Regions from separate parts of the Psychrobacillus sp. PGGUH221 genome, predicted to be linked through region 4. Evidence: riboswitches for the same ligand, from Rfam matches in the RefSeq annotation. Region 4 holds a riboswitch; each other region holds the start of a gene.
What was found. A riboswitch is a leader RNA that binds a small molecule or an ion and turns the genes downstream of it on or off. The one in region 4 is predicted to bind S-adenosylmethionine.

Region 1 (5,584 bases), on a different contig from region 4:
TCGGTTATAACGCATTATTATGATGATTATGCAGACTAAAAAAGAGGATGTCACCATATGAATGGGACATCCTCTTTATTCTTTGGAAAACTACATTAAGCAGCTTTGCATTTTTTATTATGCTAAAGGTCCACCTTTTAGCGTGATATCTTCTGATACAGTTCCAAACTTTTTAAAGTTTTCACGGAACGCTTGAGCAAGCTCGCTAGCTTTTTGGTCGTATGCAGCTTTATCTTCCCAAGCATTACGTGGTACTAATACTTCAGAAGGAACACCTTCTACTTGTGTAGGAATTGATAAGCCAAATACTGCGTCAGTTTCTGTTTCTACTTCATTTAGCTTACCTTCAATTGCAGCACGAACCATTGTACGTGTGTAAGAAAGCTTCATACGGCTTCCAACACCGTATTCTCCACCAGTCCAGCCAGTGTTTACTAAAAATACTTGTGCACCGTGTTCATCGATTTTCTTCCCAAGCATTTCAGCATAAACAGTTGCATGCAATGGTAGGAATGGAGAACCGAAGCAAGTTGAGAAAGCTGGTTGTGGAGAAGTTATTCCACGCTCAGTACCTGCTAATTTAGACGTGAATCCACTTAGGAAGTGGTACATTGCTTGTTCTTTCGTTAATTTACTGATTGGAGGCAATACGCCGAAAGCATCAGCAGTTAAGAAAATAATTGTATTTGGGTGACCAGCTACAGATGGGTCTACTATATTTTCAATATTTTGGATTGGGTATGCAGCACGTGTATTCTCAGTTAAAGAATTATCAGCATAATTAGCGATACGTGTTTCAGCATCTACTACGACGTTTTCTAAAACCGTTCCAAATGTAATCGCGTCAAAAATTTGAGGCTCATTTTCACGAGTTAGGTCGATACATTTAGCGTAGCATCCACCTTCAATGTTAAATACTCCATTATCAGACCAACCGTGTTCGTCATCACCGATTAATTTACGTCCTGCGTCTGCAGAAAGTGTTGTTTTTCCTGTTCCTGAAAGACCAAAGAATAATGCTACATCACCATCTTCACCAACGTTTGCAGAACAGTGCATAGGTAAAATGTTTGCTTCTGGCAGCAAATAGTTCATAATAGAGAATATAGATTTTTTCATTTCTCCAGCATATTCAGTACCACCGATTAATACAATGCGTTTTTCCATTGAAACGATAATAAATGTTTCTGATTTTGTACCGTCCACTGCTGGATTTGCTTTAAAGTTAGGCGCACTGACAATTGTGAAATCTGCTTTATGGGTTGTCAGTTCTTCTTCTGAAGGACGAATGAATAACTGATGGGCAAATAGATTGTGCCATGCATATTCATTTATTACTTGAATTCCTAAGCGTGAATCCTTATCCGCACCTGCAAATCCTTTGAACACAAATAGTTCATCTTGTGTTGCAAGGTAGTCTGTTACTTTTTTATAGAGTGACTCGAAAATTTCAGAAGAAATTGGTTGGTTTACAGGACCCCAATCGATTTTGTCTCTTGATATAGGTTCATCTACAATGTACTTATCTTGTGGAGAACGACCTGTATATTTACCTGTTTCTGCTTTCACTGCTCCTGTAGATGTTAAAACAGCCTCACCTCTTGATGTTGCTTTTTCCACAAGTTGCGGCACTGATAACTGAATGTGTACATTCTCTCCAGCTAACAATTCGTTCAGTTCACTCACAGTATCGATTGAATTCATATTGGTATACCATCCTTTTTATTGTTTTCCCTAAAAAAATAAAGGGATATAGCATTCATATGTGAATTAGTATAACACATTTAGCTTAATAGTCTATACTAATGGATTGATTATTTTTTGTTTGTGAATAAATTGTCAACAAATAAATATTGACTTCTCGTTACAACTTACGTATGATGGTAAATTGAACGGATACTCTTATCCCGAGCTGGTGGAGGGGTCAGGCCCTATGAAACCCGGCAACCTGTAATTTTTTCTATTGCAAAGGTGCCCAACCTGAGACAAGGTGAGATTCCTTGATTGATAAGAGTGAAAGGTGCTTATGATATTAATAGCCTTTCCTCATGTAATCAAACGTGAGTGAGAGGTTTTTTTTATAACATCGCCCTTTATCCTTGTGTGCCAAGTCCGAAACGGCTTCAAGTTTAATCTATTTGATTTGAAATGGCTTGACATGGGAATGAGTACCGTATCAATTCTTGAGAGAGATCTCGCAGGATATAGGAGGAATATTCTATGACACAACGCAGATTATTTACATCTGAATCAGTTACAGAAGGGCATCCAGATAAAATTTGTGATCAAATTTCAGATGCAATTCTAGATGCAATTCTTACGGAAGATCCAAACGCACGTGTTGCTTGTGAAACAACAGTGACTACAGGGTTAGTATTAGTTGCAGGGGAAATCACAACATCCACTTATGTTGATATTCCAAAAGTTGTACGTTCAACTATTAAAGAAATCGGCTACACTCGCGCAAAATATGGTTTTGACTCTGAAACTTCAGCAGTATTAACTTCTATTGATGAGCAATCAGCTGATATTGCTCAAGGGGTTGACCAAGCTTTAGAGGCACGTGAAGGATCTATGACAGATTCTGATATTGAAGCAATTGGAGCAGGAGACCAAGGTTTAATGTTTGGTTACGCATGTAATGAAACACCTGAACTTATGCCACTTCCAATTAGTTTAGCTCATCAGTTGGCTCGTCGTTTAGCAGACGTTCGTAAAGACGAAACTTTAGACTATTTACGTCCAGATGGTAAAACACAAGTAACTGTGGAGTATGATGAAAATAACAATCCTGTTCATATAGATACAATTGTTATTTCGACTCAGCATCACCCAGAAGTAACGTTAGAACAAATTCAAAAAGATTTAAAAGAAGTAGTTATCAATCCAATTGTTCCTGCTAATTTAATTGATGAAAATACTAAATATTTCATTAACCCAACTGGTCGTTTCGTAATTGGTGGACCACAAGGGGATGCAGGTTTAACAGGTCGTAAAATTATTGTAGATACTTACGGTGGATATGCTCGTCATGGAGGCGGTGCGTTCTCTGGTAAAGATCCAACAAAAGTAGACCGTTCTGCAGCATATGCTGCTCGTTACGTTGCAAAAAATATTGTTGCAGCAGGACTTGCAGATCGTTGTGAAGTACAACTTGCCTATGCAATTGGTGTAGCACAACCTGTATCAATCGCAGTAGACACATTTGGTACTGGAAAAGTAGAAGAGGCAAAATTAGTTTCACATATTCGTGAATTGTTTGACCTTCGTCCAGCTGGTATTATTAAAATGCTAGACCTTCGTCGTCCTATTTACAAGCAAACAGCTGCTTATGGACATTTTGGTCGTACTGACATTGATGCACCATGGGAAAGAACAGATAAAGCAGATTTGTTAAGACAAAAAGCTGGTTTATAACAAATAATAAAGAAGAGGCTTCCTGTTATAGGATAGCCTCTTTTTTAAAGAAAATAAGTTTTATTTTTGAAGTGATTTATAATACTGTCCTTTTTCTACGTATTCACGAATAATACGTTGCACATCTTCTTTGTCTTCCTTAGACAGCTCCCGAACAACTTTTGCAGGACTACCTATGGCAAGTGAATTAGGGGGAATTTTCTTACCTTGGGTTACTAAACTTCCAGCACCGATAAATGCACCTTCACCGATCTCAGCTCCATCCAAAATAATAGAGCCCATTCCAATCAACGCACCTTTTCGAATAGTACAGCTATGTAACGTTACTTGGTGTCCAATTGTCACTTCATCTTCAATAACAAGAGGGTTATTAGGACTTTGATGCAAACAACATAAATCTTGGATACTCACTCTTCGTCCAATAATCGTAGGAGCAACGTCCCCTCTGATTACCGTATTAAACCAAATTGTAGACTCTTGTCCGATTGTCACATCGCCTGTAATTGTGACATAATCAGCAATAAATGCAGATTCATCTATTGTTGGATATTTGCCTTTAAATGGATAAATCAATATGCTCACGCTCCTTATGTAAATAGAATATAATTAATGTTATCAAATGAAGAAAAATAATCAAATAATTGAAGTAGACATTCGGTACAAAACAAAACAAGAGGTGATGTTCATGTGGAAATGGGAAGCAGAAGAAAAACCTAAAGCAGTAATTGTCATTGTTCATAGTGCATATGAACATCATAGAAGATATGCTTGGTTAATTGAAAAGTTTAGAAGTTCTAACTGTCATATTGTAATGGGAGACTTACCAGGACATGGTGAACAGACAAGAGGAAAAAAAATACATAATGAATCTTTTGAACAATATAAAGAATATATAACGCTTGCTTTACAAGTAGCCGTTACTTATAATTTACCAATTTTTATTCTTGGCCATGGACTTGGAGCAACCCTGCTTATTAAAGTGCTACACAAATTACAAATAGAATATGCTGGTGTCATTTTAACGTCTCCTTGGTTGCAATTAAAGAAACAGCCATCTAAATGGACAAATGCACTGGCAAAATTACCAGTACAACAAAAGATTAACCATGATATTCAGCTTAAGGAATTAACGAGAAACTATGATATTTATCAACAATTTATTGATGATGCTACTTACCATACAATCGTCTCGAATGATTGGTACATAGAACTCCAATTACTTATGAAAAGTATTTTACAATCAACGGAATCAGTACCGAATGTTCCGGTATTACTAATGACTGCTGAAAGAGATAAGATTGCAGATATCACATCTACTGCAGCGTGGTTTAAAAAGCAAGACCTATCTGAGTATCAATATAAGTCATGGAAAAATTGCTTTCATGATTTGCATCAAGAACCTGAAAGGGAAGAGATTTTTGAGTATTCTCATGCCTTTATAAATAATGTTCTAAGATCCATTGGTTATATTGTATGACTATAAATAATTCAATTTAACAGTAATATAATGAGAATTTTTAGGGTTTAGAAGTGTAATATAAAATTGGTTGAGATGCTATTACAAAGGAATATACTAATCAATGAAACCTTTCGTATATTTATTACGAATAAAAGATATTTATGTTATAATTTATGATTGAATGAGAGAAAGTAAGGAGAATTTACATGCAAAACCAACATATTATACGAAACTTCATTGTTGAAACATCTTCTAGACCGGGTAATTTTGCAAAAGTAGCAACTGCAATTGGAATGGCAGAAGGAGATATTGGTGATATTACGACGTTAAAGAGCGGTGCTTTAACAACTGTTCGTGATATTTCTATCACTTTTAAATCGGAAGAACAACTGCAACAAGTTATTTCTAATATTGAAGCCATTGGAAATGGCGTTAAGATACATGCTGTTACTGATGATGTACTGAAAGCTCATGAAGGCGGAAAAATCGCGATGAAGAGTCAGCTGGATGTACGATCATTAGGAGATTTACAAAGAATTTATACACCTGGTGTAGCGAGTGTTTGTATGGAAATTGTACATAATCCAGAGAAAGCAAATTATTTTACATCCATTGGAAGCTCTGTAGCTATCGTTACGGATGGTACAGCTATCTTAGGTCTAGGTAATATTGGTTCAGTAGCCGGGATGCCTGTAATGGAAGGGAAAG
Region 2 (5,584 bases), on a different contig from region 4:
GGACATGGCATAGCCGAGAGAAGTAGCTTTGATTAAGTTTACAGTTGCGGTACAAATGTTAGGTAAGGCAGCTACTAATGCTTGTGGAATAACTATTCGTCTATAGGCCTGAAAATTTGTTAAACCAACAGATTGCGCTGCTTCCAATTGACCTTTATTTACAGTGATTAATGCAGAGCGGAAAACCTCTATTAAAATTGCTGTTGTGCTAAAAGAAAAGACGATAAACGCGTACCAAATTGGATTAATTTCATATACTTTTATGTTAATTTGATACTTTTCGAACAGAGAAGTTAAAATTAACGGAACGCTAGCATAAACAATAAAAATTTGAATTATGACGGGGGTTCCTCGAACAAAAGATACATATACTTGTGAAATTCTATTTATTACAGGTACTTGATTGATTCTTGTTAATGCCAACAAAAAACCTGCAGGGAGTGCAATGAGCAATGCTACAACTGTAACGAGTAGAGTGACTGGCACACCGGATAATGCAACAAAGAACGTATCTATTAAAAATTCATAATTTAAACCTTCCGACATTTCGAACACTCCTTACGTCGTTTTAATTGTTTGCTTGCCCTTACTAAACATTTTTTCTAGTTGTGCAAAGAGTTTCTCTATTAGGATAGATAATATCCAGTAGATTAAAGCTAGTGCAATAAATATTTCTAAAGCATGAGAATTATAGTTAGCGGCAATAATTAAATTTGCTTTGCCGACTATATCTATTAATCCAATTGTATAAGCTAATGAACCTTCTTGAAGGAGCGCGATCATCCCGTTCCCAAAGTTAGGTAATGCCACAACAAGAGCTTGTGGGAAAATAATACGGCGATATGCTTGAAAGGGACTTAAACCAACACTAACAGCAGCTTCATATTGACCTTTTTCAATAGACTCATATGCAGAACGAATAACTTCCGACATAATAGCGGCAAACTGCAAAGTAAATGTAATAACTACAAATACTCCTGTATGAAGGTCCTGCAAATAAATCCCAAAGTTTTCAGCTAATGCAGGTACACCATAATACACTAAAAACAAAAGAACAATAGAAGGTGTGCACCTTAAAATAGTTGTATATAAATTAGCTAGTTTTTTACCTACTTTATTTTTCCCTAGTTTCATCGCTGCAAGGATAAAACCAAAGAAGGTTCCAAAAATAATAGATAATCCAGCTACTAGAAAAGTAACTTTCAAAAACGGAAGCAATGCTGGAAGGGAACTCCATATATAAGAAACATCAAAATATTTTTCCATTTTGCTCAATCTTCCCCCTATGCGAAATGGTAAAGGCCGTTGACGTATGCTACGCGCAACAGCCTTCATCGTAATATTGTAATTATCGTTTTACGCTATCCAATACTTCAAATAGGTCTCGACCGTAGAATTCTGTGCTAAGCTCGCTAGTTTTCTTTTGTTCTTTTAATTGTTTGATAGCTTTGTCGTATGCATCAGCAAATTCTTGTTCTTTTTTGTTGAATAATGGCCAAGTTTTAATTACTGCGAACTCGTTGTAAACAACTTCATCTTTTAAGTTGTAGTATGGACCATCTTCTGCGAGTACTTGTTTTTCAAAGACACCTTCCAATGTAATACCACCATCCACGCGTCCTTCATTCACCCATTGAACTACGTCTACTGTAAACGCATCTCCAGCTTCGAGTTTAACCGGATTGTCTGGATTTTCTTTGTTGTACTCATCAATGATTGTGTATTGTGCATTATTTGCTGCGATTGGAGCTAGTGAAAGTTCTGCTGAAGCAAAATCTTCTAATGATTTAATCTGTTCATTTTCTTTTTTCAAGACTAGACCTGTACTACTTAAACCAAGGAATTCTTGAGGGAAGATAAATTTTGCAGTACGTTCTTCCGTCCAAAATGCATTCTTAACACCTACTTGGTATTTCCCTTGTTCCACTCCAATCAATAAATCATCGCTTGTTGTTCCCACGTATTCAAATTCATATTCAGGTAGAAGCTCATCTACTAACTTCATCACTTCTACATCATAACCTGTCGCGTTTCCTTTTTCATCTTGCCATGAAATTGGTTTAGAAGCTTGGTCGTATGCTACTTTTACTTTACGTACATCTCCGTTACTTTTAGTACTGGTACTTGCGCTTGTATCATCATTTGATCCACATGCTGATAAAATCGTTACGGATGCCAATCCGACTGCTGCTAATTTTAAATACTTTTTAAATTTCATTTTCACCATTCCCCTTATTTAACTAATTATTTTTGTTTTTTTCTTCTTCCAATGCAGTTAGTGCTAGTTTTTTAATCGTCATATCATCCATCGGAGGGTTATGTAGTCCGGCTCGAACATCACGATAGTAGCGTTGTAATGGATTGGTTCTTTGCAGACTTTTCGCTCCAACTAACCGCATCGCTTTATCAACGATTGTTATAGCAGAGTTTGTCACAATATGCTTTGCAACACTTACTTCATTTGTCAGTAAATGTCTTGTAGCTTCGTTGTCATAGGAAGAAGCTGCTCCATAAATGACAAATCGTGCTTTCGTAAGCTCTAAATCTATCTCGCCAATGAGCTGTTGAACATTTGGTAACTGCGCAATAGGACCATTCAAACTATTTGGAGAATGTGTGTTAGCAAAGTTAACTGCGTAATCGCGAGCTGCTTGTGCAACTCCTAGGTAGGTAGCTGGAATATGGAGTAACCAGCCATTTATTTTCCCTCCGCTCGCAAACTCTGGCAGTTCAACTAGATCTGATTCATGGACAACTACATTATCTAATAGTAAATCGTTGCTACTTGTTCCACGCATCGATACGACATCCCATGTTTCTTCGATGGATACACCGTCTAGACTTCTATTGATTAGGAAGAAACCTACTTTTTCTTTTTCTTCTATCCAAGCAGAGGTTAAAAAATAGGAAAGAACTGGAGAAGCCGTTGTGAAAATTTTCCGACCATTTATTACCCACGTGTCTCCATTTTTTACAGCTGTTGTACCTGGGCGTCCTCCGCGGGTGGGGCTGCCTGTTTGCGCCTCACTTGCAGAACGATTTATTAGTGCACCGTTAATAACCTCATTTGCGAAAAAGTCTAATTTATCTTTTTTCCAAAGACTTTTCTCGTACAACTCACCGACAACACCTAAACTCCAACCCATAGACAAGGCAGTGTTAGCATCATAGCTTGCAAGTGTTTCTTGCAAAAGAACCATGTCATAAACAGAGAATCCTTCTCCTCCTAACTCTAAAGGTAATGTAAGGCTTGCATAACCAATCCCCACTAAGTCCTTTACATTTTCTAAAGGGAAAATGGAAAGTTCATCAATTTCTGCGGACTTACTTTTAAATTTCTCCTCAAATTGATGCAATAGATCAAGCCATTTTTTTTGTTTTTCAGTTTTGATAAATATATTACTCAACAGTGTTCGTCTCCTTTAATAAGTAACGTACTATTCTTATTGTTAAAGTATGAATTAAATGAAAAAAAATCTCTTTTCAAAACGAAAAGAGTTTCATGTATATTATGTACACTTATCTCTCAAGACGTTTCTTGCTGGATGTAGCACCATGCCATAATTAGCGGTTGCTGAAGCATCATAGGGCCAGTCCCTCTGCTTCTCTTGATAAGTAATATGGAGTTGTTGAAATGAGTTTACTACGTTAATTGAGTGAAGTCAATGCTAAATTATACAAAACAGATAGGAATTAATATATTTTGTGAATATTTTATTCAAATTAAACAAAAGATGTTTCTTCATCATTTTATGGGGAACTGTATGTATGTGATGAATTTAATAGAGGAGGAATAAGCTTGGATAAAAAAGTAAATGAGAACAGTAAAAATGAACAATTAGAACAGTTTCGTGTAGATGATAAAGATAAGTCTCTTACTACGAACCATGGATTAAAAGTTTCAGAGGATGAATTTTCTTTAAAAGCAGGCGAACGTGGTCCTACTCTCTTAGAGGATTTTCATTTTCGTGAAAAAATGACCCATTTTGATCATGAACGGATTCCAGAGCGAATTGTTCATGCTCGTGGCTATGCTGCACATGGAGTATTTGAATTATATGAATCCTTACAACCTTATACAAAAGCGAAATTCTTGCAAACACCTGGTGAGAAAACACCGGTTTTTGTAAGGTTTTCGACCGTAGCAGGATCTCGTGGATCGGGTGAGCTTGCTCGTGATGCACGTGGTTTTGCTACTAAGTTTTATACAGAAGAGGGAAATTACGATTTAGTAGGAAACAATATTCCTGTATTTTTTATCCAAGATGCCATTAAGTTTCCTGATTTAATACATGCGTTAAAACCAGAACCGCATAACGAGATTCCACAAGCTGCAACTGCGCATGATACTTTTTGGGACTTCATCGCAAACAATCAAGAGTCAGCTCATATGATTATGTGGGCGATGTCGGATAGAGCCATTCCTCGCAGTTTCCGAATGATGGAAGGGTTTGGCGTAAATACATTCCGATTTGTAAATGAAGAAGGAAAGTCCCATTTTGTAAAATTCCACTGGAAGCCAGTACTAGGTGTTCATTCAGTCGTATGGGACGAAGCACAAAAGATAAATGGGAAAGATCCTGACTTCCATCGTCGTGATTTATATGAGTCAATTGAAAATGGAAACTATCCAGAGTACGAATTTGGCGTACAGTTAATTACGGAGGATGACGAATTTAATTTTGATTTTGATATTCTAGATCCGACAAAGATATGGCCAGAGGAAGAAGTACCTGTAAAAATTATTGGTAAGATGACGTTGAATCGCAATGTAGATAATGTATTTGCAGAGACGGAGCAAGTTGCCTTCCATCCTGGTAATGTAGTTCCTGGGATCGACTTTACAAACGATCCACTTCTACAGGGACGGTTGTTCTCCTATACGGATACACAATTGATAAGACTTGGTGGCCCTAACTTTCATGAGCTACCGATTAACCGTCCAGTCTGCCCATTCCATAATAACCAACGAGATGGATATGGTAGACAAACAATTAATGTAGGAAGAGTGAGCTATCATAAAAACTCGTTAGCAGGAAATACTCCAGCTCCTGTAAGTGAAGCGGATGGTGGATATGCACACTATCAGGAGAAAATTGATGCACGCAAGGTACGTGCCCGAAGTGAAAGCTTTAAAGATCATTTTTCTCAAGCTACTCTGTTTTGGAATAGTATGAGTAGTCCCGAAAGAATTCATATAATAAATGCATTTAGCTTTGAGCTCGGAAAATGTCTAGAAATATCAGTACGTCAACAAGTATTAGAGATGTTGGCAAACGTTGACTTGGAATTGGCTACGAAAGTAGGAGAAAACCTAGGCTTAGTCGTGCAAGGGAGCGATCTTACAAAGAACAGCAAATCATCTCCAGCATTAAGTCAGCTGAATACAATGATGAAACCCGACACACGTAAAATCGCAGTGTTAGTAGGAGATGGATTTGACGCAAATCTTGCAGCTATTTTAGATAGTTTAAAAGCAAGCGGAACACAGCCCGAGGTTGTAAGTGATCATGGAGGAGCAGTTGCAGGAGCAGATGGTTCCCTGTTACCTGTAGATCATACTTTCCTAACTGCCGATTCGGTT
Region 3 (5,584 bases), on a different contig from region 4:
GGAGTGAAGGTGACAAAGTCACTTCACTCCACCCTTTCTCTTTTTATATCTGTTGAACAGTACTTAGTAATCCCTAATCATGAGTTACTTTAAATGGTAATCATAAAGCCTGCACGTTTGCCGATAATCTCTGCATAATCTTCTACCATGACACTTGCAGTTGGGTACATACCTGCTCCAGGACCAACTAGTGTAAGTGTACCGATATAGTTTGTATCTAAGGAAACAGCGTTGTTTACACCCTCAATAGCATATAACGGGTGGTCAGGACCAACAAGTTGTGGTCCTACAGAAGCGAAAAGCTCTCCATTTTCATCTTGCTCAATTTCTGCTACATGGCGATAACGAAATCCCTCTGCCTTTGCTTTTTTCACGTCCTCTAATGAAATCTCGTTAATACCAACTACACGTACATCATCCCAGTTTGGTTGTTTTCTAAATGCAAGTGCACTAAGAATCATCAACTTACGGAATGCATCTTGACCAGAAATATCATTATATGGATCTGCTTCAGCATAGCCTAGAGCTTGCGCTTCTTGTAGAGCATCATCGAACTGACATTCATTTAAACGCATTTGTGTCAAAATATAGTTAGATGTTCCATTTAAAATACCTTGAATTTTCTTTACTGAGTTCACTTGTAGTAAATTTTTAAGTGTTTTAATTACTGGAACGCCACCAGCTGTTGTAGCTTCATATCCGATAAATACGCCTCGTGACTTAGCACGTTCATGAAGTTGAATACTATATTTAGAGAACATCACTTTATTCGCCGTTATCACATGACATCCCTTATCAATCGCTCTACATAAATAGCTATAAGCTGGTTCCTCGTTCACAATCGCTTCAAACACTACTTGAAGACCTGGAATATTAATAATATCCTCGAAATCGTCTGTTACTAGAATACCAGGCGTTTCAGGTCTTTCTTTTGCCAAATTATTAATTAAAATCGCACTAATTTCAATATCTAAGCCTAATGATTTTTTTAATTCTTCTCTTTTTTCATTCACAATGTGATAAATTCCTTGGCCGACTGTTCCGAAACCTAGAATTGCTGCTTTTATTTTTGCCATACTTTCTCCTCCAAATGAATTTGCACAATTGAGCTTCCACATTCATATTTAATAAAATCTCTTTCGTAAAATTACGATTGACTATTTTACATATTGTAGACTATTTTAGCCCAATTAACAACAAAATTCTATCTAGAGAGGACATTTGTTTTTCCTACAAGTACTTTATCAAGTGCATTTTGTAAATCCTCTACTGCCTCTAGACCAACAGACAAGCGGATTAAGTCCTCGGTAACACCTGATTTCACTAAGTCTTCAGGAGTTAATTGTTGATGAGTCGTAGAAGCAGGATGAATAATTAATGATTTCGCATCTCCTACGTTTGCTACATGCGACCAAATTTCAATATTATCTATAATATGTCTACCCGCTTCTTTTCCACCCTTTACGCCAAAAGTTAAGATAGAGCCGAAGCCATTGTGTAAATATTTATGTGCAAGTTCATGGGAAGGATGATTTTCCAGGCCTAAATAATTTACCCATTCTACCCCTTCATGGTTTGATAAATAATCTGCAATTTTTAGTGCATTTTCGTTGTGCTTTGGCACACGAAGATGAAGGGTTTCTAAACCTTGTAAAAAAGAAAATGCTGCTTCAGGGCTTAACGAAGGCCCAAAATCTCGAAGCAATTGAACACGTAGTTTTATGGCAAACGCTACGTTCGGAACATCAATACCGTATCGTAGTCCGTGATAGGTTACATCTGGTTCAGTAAAACCAGGGAATTTCTCGGAATTCCAGTCAAAGTTACCACCATCTACAACTACTCCCCCAATTGTTGTTCCATGACCGCCAATCCATTTAGTAGCTGAATGGATAACTATGTGAGCACCGTGTTTAATCGGGTTAGCACCATAAGGGCTTGCAAATGTATTATCTACCAACAATGGAACACCGACTTCATTTGCAATTGCTGAAACTTTCTCCACGTCTAGCACATTCAAGCTCGGATTTCCAATAATTTCAGCAAAGATCCCTTTTGTTTTATCCGTTACTGCTGCTCGAAAATTCTCTGGATCAGTAGAATCTACAAATTTTACGTGAATTCCATAACGAGGCAATGTATGGGCGAATAAATTAAATGTACCACCATATAAGTTTTCCGCTGCAATGATTTCATCGCCTGCTCCCGCAATATTCAAAATGGAAAATGCAATTGCCGCCATACCAGAAGAAAGTGCAACAGCAGCCGTTCCTCCTTCAAGTAGAGCAACGCGTTGTTCAAAAACATCTACAGTAGGATTAGTTATACGTGAATAAATATTGCCAGACTCTTTTAATGCAAATAAATCTTGGGCATGGTTTGTATCACGAAATACAAAAGAAGTTGTTTTGTGAATTGGCACTGCTCGTGAACCTGTAACTGGATCTGGTTGCTGACCACCGTGTAAAAGAAGTGTTTCTGGTTGGAAATTTGTCATTTTGAATTCCTCCTAAATAATAGTTTTAGATGGACGCATATGGAGGCGGGAGAGGATTTTGAGAAATACGAAAGCACTTATGTTTAGCCGGAAAACGTATCGTAAATCGACTAAACAACAAAAACCCCTCTTCTTTAAGAAGAGGGGTGCGGTTTCGCATATTCCTCCTCTTATCTTCCAAATTCGCGTGAATTTGTAGGATTTAGCACCTTTCCAAGTTTAAAACTTGTTGGTTGCCGGGCATCGTAGGGCCTAGTCCCTCCGCCACTCTTGATAAGAGTATTAGATTAGTATTCCATCTTGTTACACAGTATAAGACTCTATTAATCTGTACGTCAAGTACTTTTTATAAAAATTCTGAAACTTCTTTTAGGCTTGTACGTTTAATGTATGGGGGTTACTTTTGGAGGTGTTGTAATGGTAATATGGATTATTTGTATTTTAGTAGTTAGTTATTTAATTGGTTCCATTCATGGTTCAAAGATTGCTCAGTTTTTTAGTGGAATCAATATTAAAGCAGAAGGTCTTAAAAACTCAGGTGCTTCTAATGCAGCTATTGTGCTTGGAATGAAATACGGAATACTTGTAGCTTTCATCGATATAATAAAAGGTGTATTGGTTATTATTGGCACACGATTTTTTATGCAGCAATACGGTACCTTTTCAGCATTGGAACAGGATGCACTTCTTTACTTAGCGGGGGCTGCTGTCATTTTAGGTCACAACTTTCCCATTTTCACCGGATTTAAGGGAGGAAAAGGGACAGCTTCTGTAATCGGCATACTTTTTGCAATTTATTGGCCTTTAGGATTGATCGGACTTTTATTATTAATTGGCACAACTTTTTTAACGGACTATTTATTAATTGGAGTATTTGTTTTTTATTTTGTTTTTTTAGGCGAGGCTATATGGTTTTCAGAAGGATATATACCAATTGCAATTGCAAGCTTTTTATTCGTGATGGCACTCATATTGCATATCGAAAACTTTCGTCGTTTAGCTCGTAAGGAAGAGATGAGAATTTCTACTTTTATAAAAAGAAAAAAACCTTCTTTATAAAGAAATGAGTGAATTGGAATGTCTAAAAAAATGAGGTGGATTGTGCTTATCCCTTTATTTGTTCTCGCTTCCAGCGGAGTTGGATTGTGGATGCTTACTAGCAAATGGATGGATGAAGGATTAAACCCTAAAGCTGATGGTTCCAACGATTACGCCATTGTCCTCGGTGCAAAAGTAAAAGAAGGCAATATTCCTTCGCTTGCATTAAAATTCAGATTGGAATCAGCACTTGCGTATGCAAACGAATATCCTCATGTCACCCTTGTACTTTCTGGAGGACAAGGAGACGATGAAGATATTGAGGAAGCGGTCGTAATGAAAAATTTTCTTTTGGAGAATGGGATAGCAGAAGAGAGGCTAATTATTGAAGATCAGTCGACATCAACTTATGAAAACTTGTTGTTTTCTAAAGAGCTTTTGCCAGATAACGTAAAGTCTATAACGATCATTACGAGTGACTATCACCTACAGCGAGCAAAAATACTTGCCAAAAAGCTAGAATGGAAAACGGACGTGGTTGCAGCACAGACCCCCGAAGTGGTAGAAGCGAAAGTACGCTTACGTGAGCGCGCCGCACTTTTAAAGACTTATATTGTTGGGAAATAACTCCGAATACCTCGGAGTTATTTTTTATATCTGCAACAATTACAAATACATCTTGAAATACGATTTTCTTGCATACAGCCCTACTTCCTGGTTAGAAATGCATTGTCTCCCCACTTGTTACGAATCCATGTATCTACTTTATAGCCATGTCAAATCACTTGTTACATCAAACATTATGTTTTAGCTATATAATCTAAATGTAGCTGTACTATATGCAATCAAGTCACCTTGCATAGCTAGATAATGTATTATATTTTCTATAAAAGAATTTTTCATCCAAAACCAAAGATTATATATGTAAAGTAATTTCTCCAAATATAATTAAAAGGCTTCCTCGTTTATTAGGAAGCCTTTCTGGGTCACTCTTTCTTCGTATGATACCCTTTAGTGCCAAATGGTTGTAATTGCTCCATCCATTTGTTTAAAAGTTTTTCTAGTTCTTTCTTTTCGTCTACGTATTGATTTTCTGATGTTTTCAGCGTCTCTACTTGTTCAATTTCAAACGCATCTTTGCCAAATTGGTGCCATTCTTCTTGAAGTATTCTATTTGTATGTGTCCCTGTTTCTAGAGTAAACTTCGTGCCATTTAACGTCTTGAAGTTTCGTGTGGATCCAACGAATTTTTTACCGTTTTGTTTATTCGTTATGACATAAATTCCACCTTCAATCTTTACTTCTTTATATGCTTGTTTCAGTTCCATTTTACGATCCAATTTCCCCACTCCTCGTATTTATTTTTTCACCCAGTACTCACTGCCGTCATCTTTTCTATCTAAAAACCCATATTCTATTAAGTAACGTCTTAATGTGACATAGTCAGCATATACATTTTTTAGTACCTCATTTATCTCTTTTTCTTTATATACTCGCTCTAAGTCAAATCGTTGTATGATCACCCTAAGAGTTGCCAGTTTTTGTTTTTCTTTTTTCGGAAATTTTATGAGAGGACCATCTATACCTTTAGAAAAAAACTTCTTTTCTATCTCTTCTTGCTCTTCTTTCGTAATGTTATATCGTTCGTCCACCATCGTTGCAGTCTTATGAAGCGGCAAAAAGGTTGGTGCATGACTGTCTTTTTCCTTTAACAACTCCATCATCGTTATAAAGATTTTTGCTTGGCGTTCTTTTTCCTTCAATACAAATCGGTGGTTACGTATCGTAGAGGCACTACCAATACTTAATTCTGCCTGTATGTCTGCATCACTCTTACCTTCGTAAAACAATCGAAGTAAGCTATTTTGATGATCTGTCAATCCTGTTAATTTTTTATTTAATCCAATTAAATAATGAAATACAGATACATGTTCCTTTTCAATATGGTGTTTCATATAACGTTCCGCTTCATACAAAACAGTGGCTTCTGGATAAATAATTCCCTTTTCCACTCTTTCACCACATAATAAACAAACATAATCTTCCTTC
Region 4 (5,584 bases):
ATCGTGTCATCCTTGCAACAGATGCCGTCAGTCCAGTTCCAAGAACAATGACCGGCATTATGATCGACAACAAATTTTGAGGATTATAAGTTGCAGGTAACCACTGCAGTTTAATCGAGAAATTTAAAATAAATACTAAACCTTGCCAAAAGTTAGGAATAGATAATCCAATTAAAGCAACAAACATAAAAGAATAATCTAAAAACGTATTTTGCCTAGTAGCTGAAATTATTCCAACTGGTATTGCAATGACAATCGCCATTAACAATGAAAAAATTGCAATAGTTAAAGTAATTGGGAATTTATTCGCAATACTTGTGGCTACTTCTTCATTTCCAGTAAAAGAAGCTCCTAAATCAAACATAGCTATTCCTTTTATTGCATCCCATAATTGAGCCAAGTAAGACTGATCCAAACCATGCATCTGATTGAAAGCTGCAATTTGCTCTTTCGTCGCTGCTTCTCCCAAGATATTGGCTGCAGGATCAAAAGGAGATAAATATAGAATAGTAAATACTAGAATGGATACACCTGCTATAACAAATATACTCATAATTAGTCGTTCAAAAATAAACTTAACAAAAGCATTACTATACAAAATAAGTAATAGATACATAAGTATTCCGGGAATACATGAAACAACTAAAAATGCCTTTTTATTAAGTAAACTTTGAAAAAAGGAAACATAGGTTAGCTTTTTTAATCCATTTTGCTCATATTGTTCCTCTATCTTTTCAGAGAGCACTTTTGTGTATCTTTCCTCTGCAAGCTTTTCTACTTCTCTCTCCATTTCCTGTTCACTTACTTTTTCACGAAAGAAAGCATGCTTGCGCACATATTGGTTTGCAAATTCTCTCTTCAGCTCTTCTTTAAGACCCAAATTTTTCAAGGAAGCATTCATTTTTTCATAAATAATAGAATATGTATCGTTCTTCTTTTTCAATTGATAATAGAAAAAAGTGATAAAATGCAACGGAAATCCTAAAATTATCAACAAGAATTTAAACGGCGCTCTCTGCATCAATTTCCCGAAAATGAATGCAAGATGATGGGATATATCAAAATTGACAGATGGCTCTTTATTTAACCCCAACGACTATTTACCTCCTTTCCTATATTGTATAAATCCAAGTGGTATAGTATAGTATAGATTCGAACTTTTATTAAGTCAATGGATTTTAATTAATTACATATAGAATTAGGAAGGTGTTTATGTTGGAGACGGTTTTAAAAGTAAAAGATCTACATATCTCGTTTCTAACCAGCGACAAAGAATTTGAAGCTGTACGAGGTGTCAGTTTTGACGTGAAGAAAGGAGAAACTTTAGGTATTGTTGGAGAATCTGGTAGCGGAAAAAGTGTTACTGCCCGTTCCATTATGAGACTTCTTCCCTCACCTCCCTCCTTGTTGAAAAACGGAGAAATTGAGTTCCTCGGTGAAAATCTGGTAAATAAATCAGAAAAAGAAATGGAAAGTATTCGTGGAAGAGATATTAGTATGATTTTCCAAGATCCTATGACCTCTCTAAACCCTACTATCCGAATTGGAAAGCAAATCGCTGAAAGCTTAATTAAACATCAAAAGTTATCTAAAAAGGAAGCATACAAGCAAGCAGTTGAACTACTTAAACTTGTAGGCATTAAAAATAGTGAAGAACGTTTTAATCAATATCCACATGAATTTTCTGGGGGAATGCGTCAACGTGTCATGATTGCAATTGCACTTGCATGTCGACCTACTTTACTAATTGCAGATGAACCGACTACAGCACTAGATGTAACGATTCAAGCACAAATATTAAATCTGATGAAAGATATGCAGACACGTTTTGGAACATCCATTATTTTGATCACCCATGATTTAGGAGTTGTCGCAGGTATGTGTGACAGGGTTGCAGTGATGAAGGATGGGGAAATTGTTGAAACTGGAACAACAGAAGAGATCTTTGAAAACCCTCAACATGCTTATACCAAAAGATTGCTCAATGCCCTTCCTCGTCTGGATCAAAAGAAAAAACCTAAACGTCCCCCTCTTCGCTCTATTGGAATAGAAGAAGGAAAACCATTACTCGATGTTAGGTCTCTAAAACAACATTTCCATACCGGAAAAGGCAATGTATTAAAAGCAGTCGATGATATCAGCTTTTTCATAAAACCGGGAGAAACGTTAGGTTTAGTTGGAGAATCTGGATCAGGAAAGTCTACAACCGGTAGAGCTGTTTTACGACTTCACGAGCCGACAGATGGAGACATATTATATCAAGGTATAGCCATTAACAGATTAAACAAAAATGAATTGAAAACAATGCGACGTCATATGCAAATGATCTTTCAAGATCCCTATTCGTCTTTAAACCCACGCTTTAAAGTCCTTGATATTATAGGGCAAGCATTAGATATTCATCAGTTGAGTAAAAACAATGAGGAAAGAAAAAATAGAGTAGAAGAATTGCTTGTAATGGTTGGATTAAAACCAGAGCATGCAATGCGGTATCCACATGAGTTTTCAGGTGGGCAGCGACAAAGAATAGGAATTGCTCGAGCACTTGCAGTAGAACCTGACTTTATTGTTTGTGATGAACCATTGTCCGCATTAGATGTTTCTATCCAAGCACAAATAGTTGAATTACTTGAGGACCTTCAACATCGGTTGGGACTTACCTATCTCTTTATCGCCCACGATTTATCGATGGTCAAGCATATTAGTGATAGAGTGGCAGTTATGTATGCTGGAAAAATTGTCGAGCTTGCAGAAAGTGAAGAATTGTACTCTAACCCATTGCACCCATACACAAAATCATTATTAGCAGCAATTCCAATTCCAGATCCTAAAATTGAAGCAAAGAAAAAACGATCACTAATGGAAGAAAATCGGGAAAAAGATCGATATCAATTATCACAATCAGAATTAGTAGAAGTCTCCAAAGGACATTGGGTTGCTATACCGAAAAATTAAGCACCTCCTATTGTACTATTTAGAAATACACATAAAAAAAGACCTTGTATAAAAATTCATCCCGTGATAAACTTACCTAAATTAATTTTTTGAAAATTTTATATTTTATTTCTTATCAAGAGAGACGGAGGGATTGGCCCGAAGATGTCTCAGCAACCAGCCGAATAAAGGTGTGGTGCTAATTCCAATAGACGTTCTACGTCTTGAAGATAAGAAGACTAACTTCAGTATTTTATTGAGGATTCTCTTCTTATTAGAGAATCCTCTTTTTTTATTTTTGGCAGACTCCAGCGCACTGCCCCTCGAGGTTATATGTGAAATAGCTGCTCCAGCGCAAAGCTCGTCACAAACACAGACGACAATAACTTTTGCGGTGGCTGAAAAGCTGCCTCCTAGGTCTTCTGGGCTCGGAGATGAGGGTCATGCATCCTTTACTACAGGATGAGGTGAACTTAAGATGCATTCTTTTCACATTTGCTTGTTGGGGCAAACATAGGCGCTTGCGCATTTATAATTTAATAGTAAAGGATGAATAATGATGTCTAAAAAGAGTATAGAAACTCAGCTAGTACAATTAGGGAACCATAGTGATTCGAAGACAGGAGCTGTAAATCCACCAATCTATTTATCTACCGCTTACAAGCATGCCGGACTTGGTCAATCAACTGGTTATGACTATACACGTACAAAAAACCCGACAAGAGCTATATTAGAAGAAGGCATCGCGAAGCTAGAAGCTGGAGAAGCGGGATTTGCCTGTAGTTCCGGTATGGCTGCAATTCAATTGGTATTATCTCTATTTAAATCAGGAGATGAACTGATTGCCCCAGAGGATCTTTATGGCGGGACTTATCGCTTATTTAATCAGTACGCAGATTCCTACAATATACGCACATCCTATTCAAAGTTTGAAACTGTTCAAGAAGTAGAAGCCCTCATTACTAAAAACACAAAAGCAATCTTTATAGAAACGCCTACTAACCCGTTAATGCAAGAAATCGACATAGAGCAATATGCGACATTAGCTAAAAAGCATCATTTATTATTAATCGTGGATAATACATTCTTAACCCCTTACTTACAGCGCCCAATTGAACTTGGTGCCGATATTGTTATTCACAGCGGCACAAAATACATTGGCGGCCATAACGATGTTCTTGCTGGTCTCGTTGTTTCTAAAGGCACCGATATAGGTGAAAAATTACTAATAAATCATAATGCAGCAGGTGCAGTGCTTTCTCCATTTGATTCATGGTTATTAATAAGGGGGTTAAAAACACTTCACTTACGTATGAAACAGCATGATGCAAATGCAAAAAAGATTGCTGAATTCTTACAAAATGAATCAGCAGTAAAGGATGTTTTATATTCTGGAAAAGGCGGAATGCTTTCTTTCCGCTTACAAAAAAGTGAATGGATTAATCCCTTTCTTGAAAACCTCCAATTAATCGTTTTTGCAGAAAGCCTTGGAGGAGTGGAAAGTTTTATCACCTATCCCGCAACTCAAACACACGCGGAAATTCCAGAAGAAGAACGTATAGCACGTGGTGTAGATAACAGCCTATTACGCTTCTCTGTTGGTGTTGAAGAGGCAGAGGACTTAATACACGACTTGAAACAAGTTTTTGCATTATTGGAAAGTGAGGTGTCCGTAAAATGAGTGGATATAAAGAGTCATTAGAAACGAGTATTGTCGTGGCATCAACTCGTGGGCATGGAGAGAGAAAAACTGGTGCTGTCAATGTCCCGATTTATCTGTCCTCTACCTTCCATCAAGAAAGCTTTGATGAATTTGGTCCATATGATTATAGCCGTTCTGGAAATCCAACGAGAGATGCTTTAGAAAAAACGATTGCAGAACTAGAAGGTGGTACTCGAGGTTTAGCATTCGCCTCCGGACTTGCTGCAATCTCTTCCGCATTCATGCTCCTATCCGCAGGTGATCATATTGTTATTACAGAAGATGTCTATGGAGGTACATTTCGTTTTGTAACCGAGGTATTGCCTCGTATTGGAATTAAGCATACTTTCGTTGATTTTACGGATTTAGAATCCGTTGCTTCAGCGATTCGCTCCAATACAAAATTGATTTATATTGAAACACCATCCAATCCATGTCTAGGTATAACGGATATTAATCGAATCGTGGAGCTCGCTAAAGCAAACAATTGCCTAACCTTTTTAGATAATACATTTATGACACCACTTTACCAACGTCCACTCGACCTTGGAGTAGATGTAGTTTTACATAGCGCTACTAAATTTTTATCAGGACACAGTGACATAATTGCAGGTCTAGCTGTTACAAAAGATGAGGAACTTGGAAAACGATTAGCATTCCTTCAAAATTCATTCGGTGCGATTTTAGGTGCCCAAGATTCATTTTCACTTATTCAAGGAATTAAAACGTTGAGCGTTCGATTTGAAAAATCAGCAGATTCAGCCCAACAGATTGCTGCCTATTTAAACAATCATACTTTAGTCGAAGAAGTTTATTATCCAGGGTTAACATCCCATCCAGGATATGAAATTCATGCACAGCAAGCAACAAACCCTGGGGCAGTCCTCTCCTTCCGTTTACCTACGCAAGCAATAGCAAAAGCATTTGTTGAAAGTGTTCAGATTCCTG

Region 1: it holds a riboswitch for S-adenosylmethionine, as region 4 does, so the genes downstream of both, metK (methionine adenosyltransferase) here and PGC35_RS03585 (methionine biosynthesis PLP-dependent protein) in region 4, are expected to answer to the same signal.
Region 2: it holds a riboswitch for S-adenosylmethionine, as region 4 does, so the genes downstream of both, PGC35_RS10210 (acyl-CoA dehydrogenase family protein) here and PGC35_RS03585 (methionine biosynthesis PLP-dependent protein) in region 4, are expected to answer to the same signal.
Region 3: it holds a riboswitch for S-adenosylmethionine, as region 4 does, so the genes downstream of both, PGC35_RS05435 (O-acetylhomoserine aminocarboxypropyltransferase/cysteine synthase family protein) here and PGC35_RS03585 (methionine biosynthesis PLP-dependent protein) in region 4, are expected to answer to the same signal.

The regions. Positions count from the first base shown of each region.
Region 1 covers NZ_JAQMHQ010000007.1:15,533-21,116, forward strand. Annotated here, with positions in the region: gene PGC35_RS12650 (hypothetical protein) at 1-39, shown strand, start outside; gene pckA (phosphoenolpyruvate carboxykinase (ATP)) at 118-1,704, opposite strand; SAM riboswitch class I at 1,900-2,014, shown strand; gene metK (methionine adenosyltransferase) at 2,221-3,417, shown strand; gene PGC35_RS12665 (gamma carbonic anhydrase) at 3,478-3,990, opposite strand; gene PGC35_RS12670 (alpha/beta hydrolase) at 4,037-4,894, shown strand; gene PGC35_RS12675 (NAD-dependent malic enzyme) at 5,083-5,584, shown strand, end outside.
Region 2 covers NZ_JAQMHQ010000005.1:201,918-207,501, reverse strand. Annotated here, with positions in the region: gene PGC35_RS10225 (amino acid ABC transporter permease) at 1-546, opposite strand, end outside; gene PGC35_RS10220 (amino acid ABC transporter permease) at 559-1,266, opposite strand; gene PGC35_RS10215 (transporter substrate-binding domain-containing protein) at 1,349-2,218, opposite strand; gene PGC35_RS10210 (acyl-CoA dehydrogenase family protein) at 2,241-3,410, opposite strand; SAM riboswitch class I at 3,517-3,618, opposite strand; gene PGC35_RS10205 (catalase) at 3,800-5,584, shown strand, end outside.
Region 3 covers NZ_JAQMHQ010000002.1:289,133-294,716, forward strand. Annotated here, with positions in the region: gene PGC35_RS05430 (homoserine dehydrogenase) at 90-1,076, opposite strand; gene PGC35_RS05435 (O-acetylhomoserine aminocarboxypropyltransferase/cysteine synthase family protein) at 1,205-2,497, opposite strand; SAM riboswitch class I at 2,665-2,777, opposite strand; gene PGC35_RS05440 (glycerol-3-phosphate acyltransferase) at 2,915-3,556, shown strand; gene PGC35_RS05445 (YdcF family protein) at 3,575-4,162, shown strand; gene PGC35_RS05450 (GIY-YIG nuclease family protein) at 4,522-4,884, opposite strand; gene PGC35_RS05455 (DUF2087 domain-containing protein) at 4,894-5,584, opposite strand, start outside.
Region 4 covers NZ_JAQMHQ010000001.1:770,289-775,872, forward strand. Annotated here, with positions in the region: gene PGC35_RS03575 (ABC transporter permease) at 1-1,021, opposite strand, end outside; gene PGC35_RS03580 (ABC transporter ATP-binding protein) at 1,213-2,955, shown strand; SAM riboswitch class I at 3,065-3,171, shown strand; gene PGC35_RS03585 (methionine biosynthesis PLP-dependent protein) at 3,494-4,615, shown strand; gene metC (cystathionine beta-lyase) at 4,612-5,584, shown strand, end outside.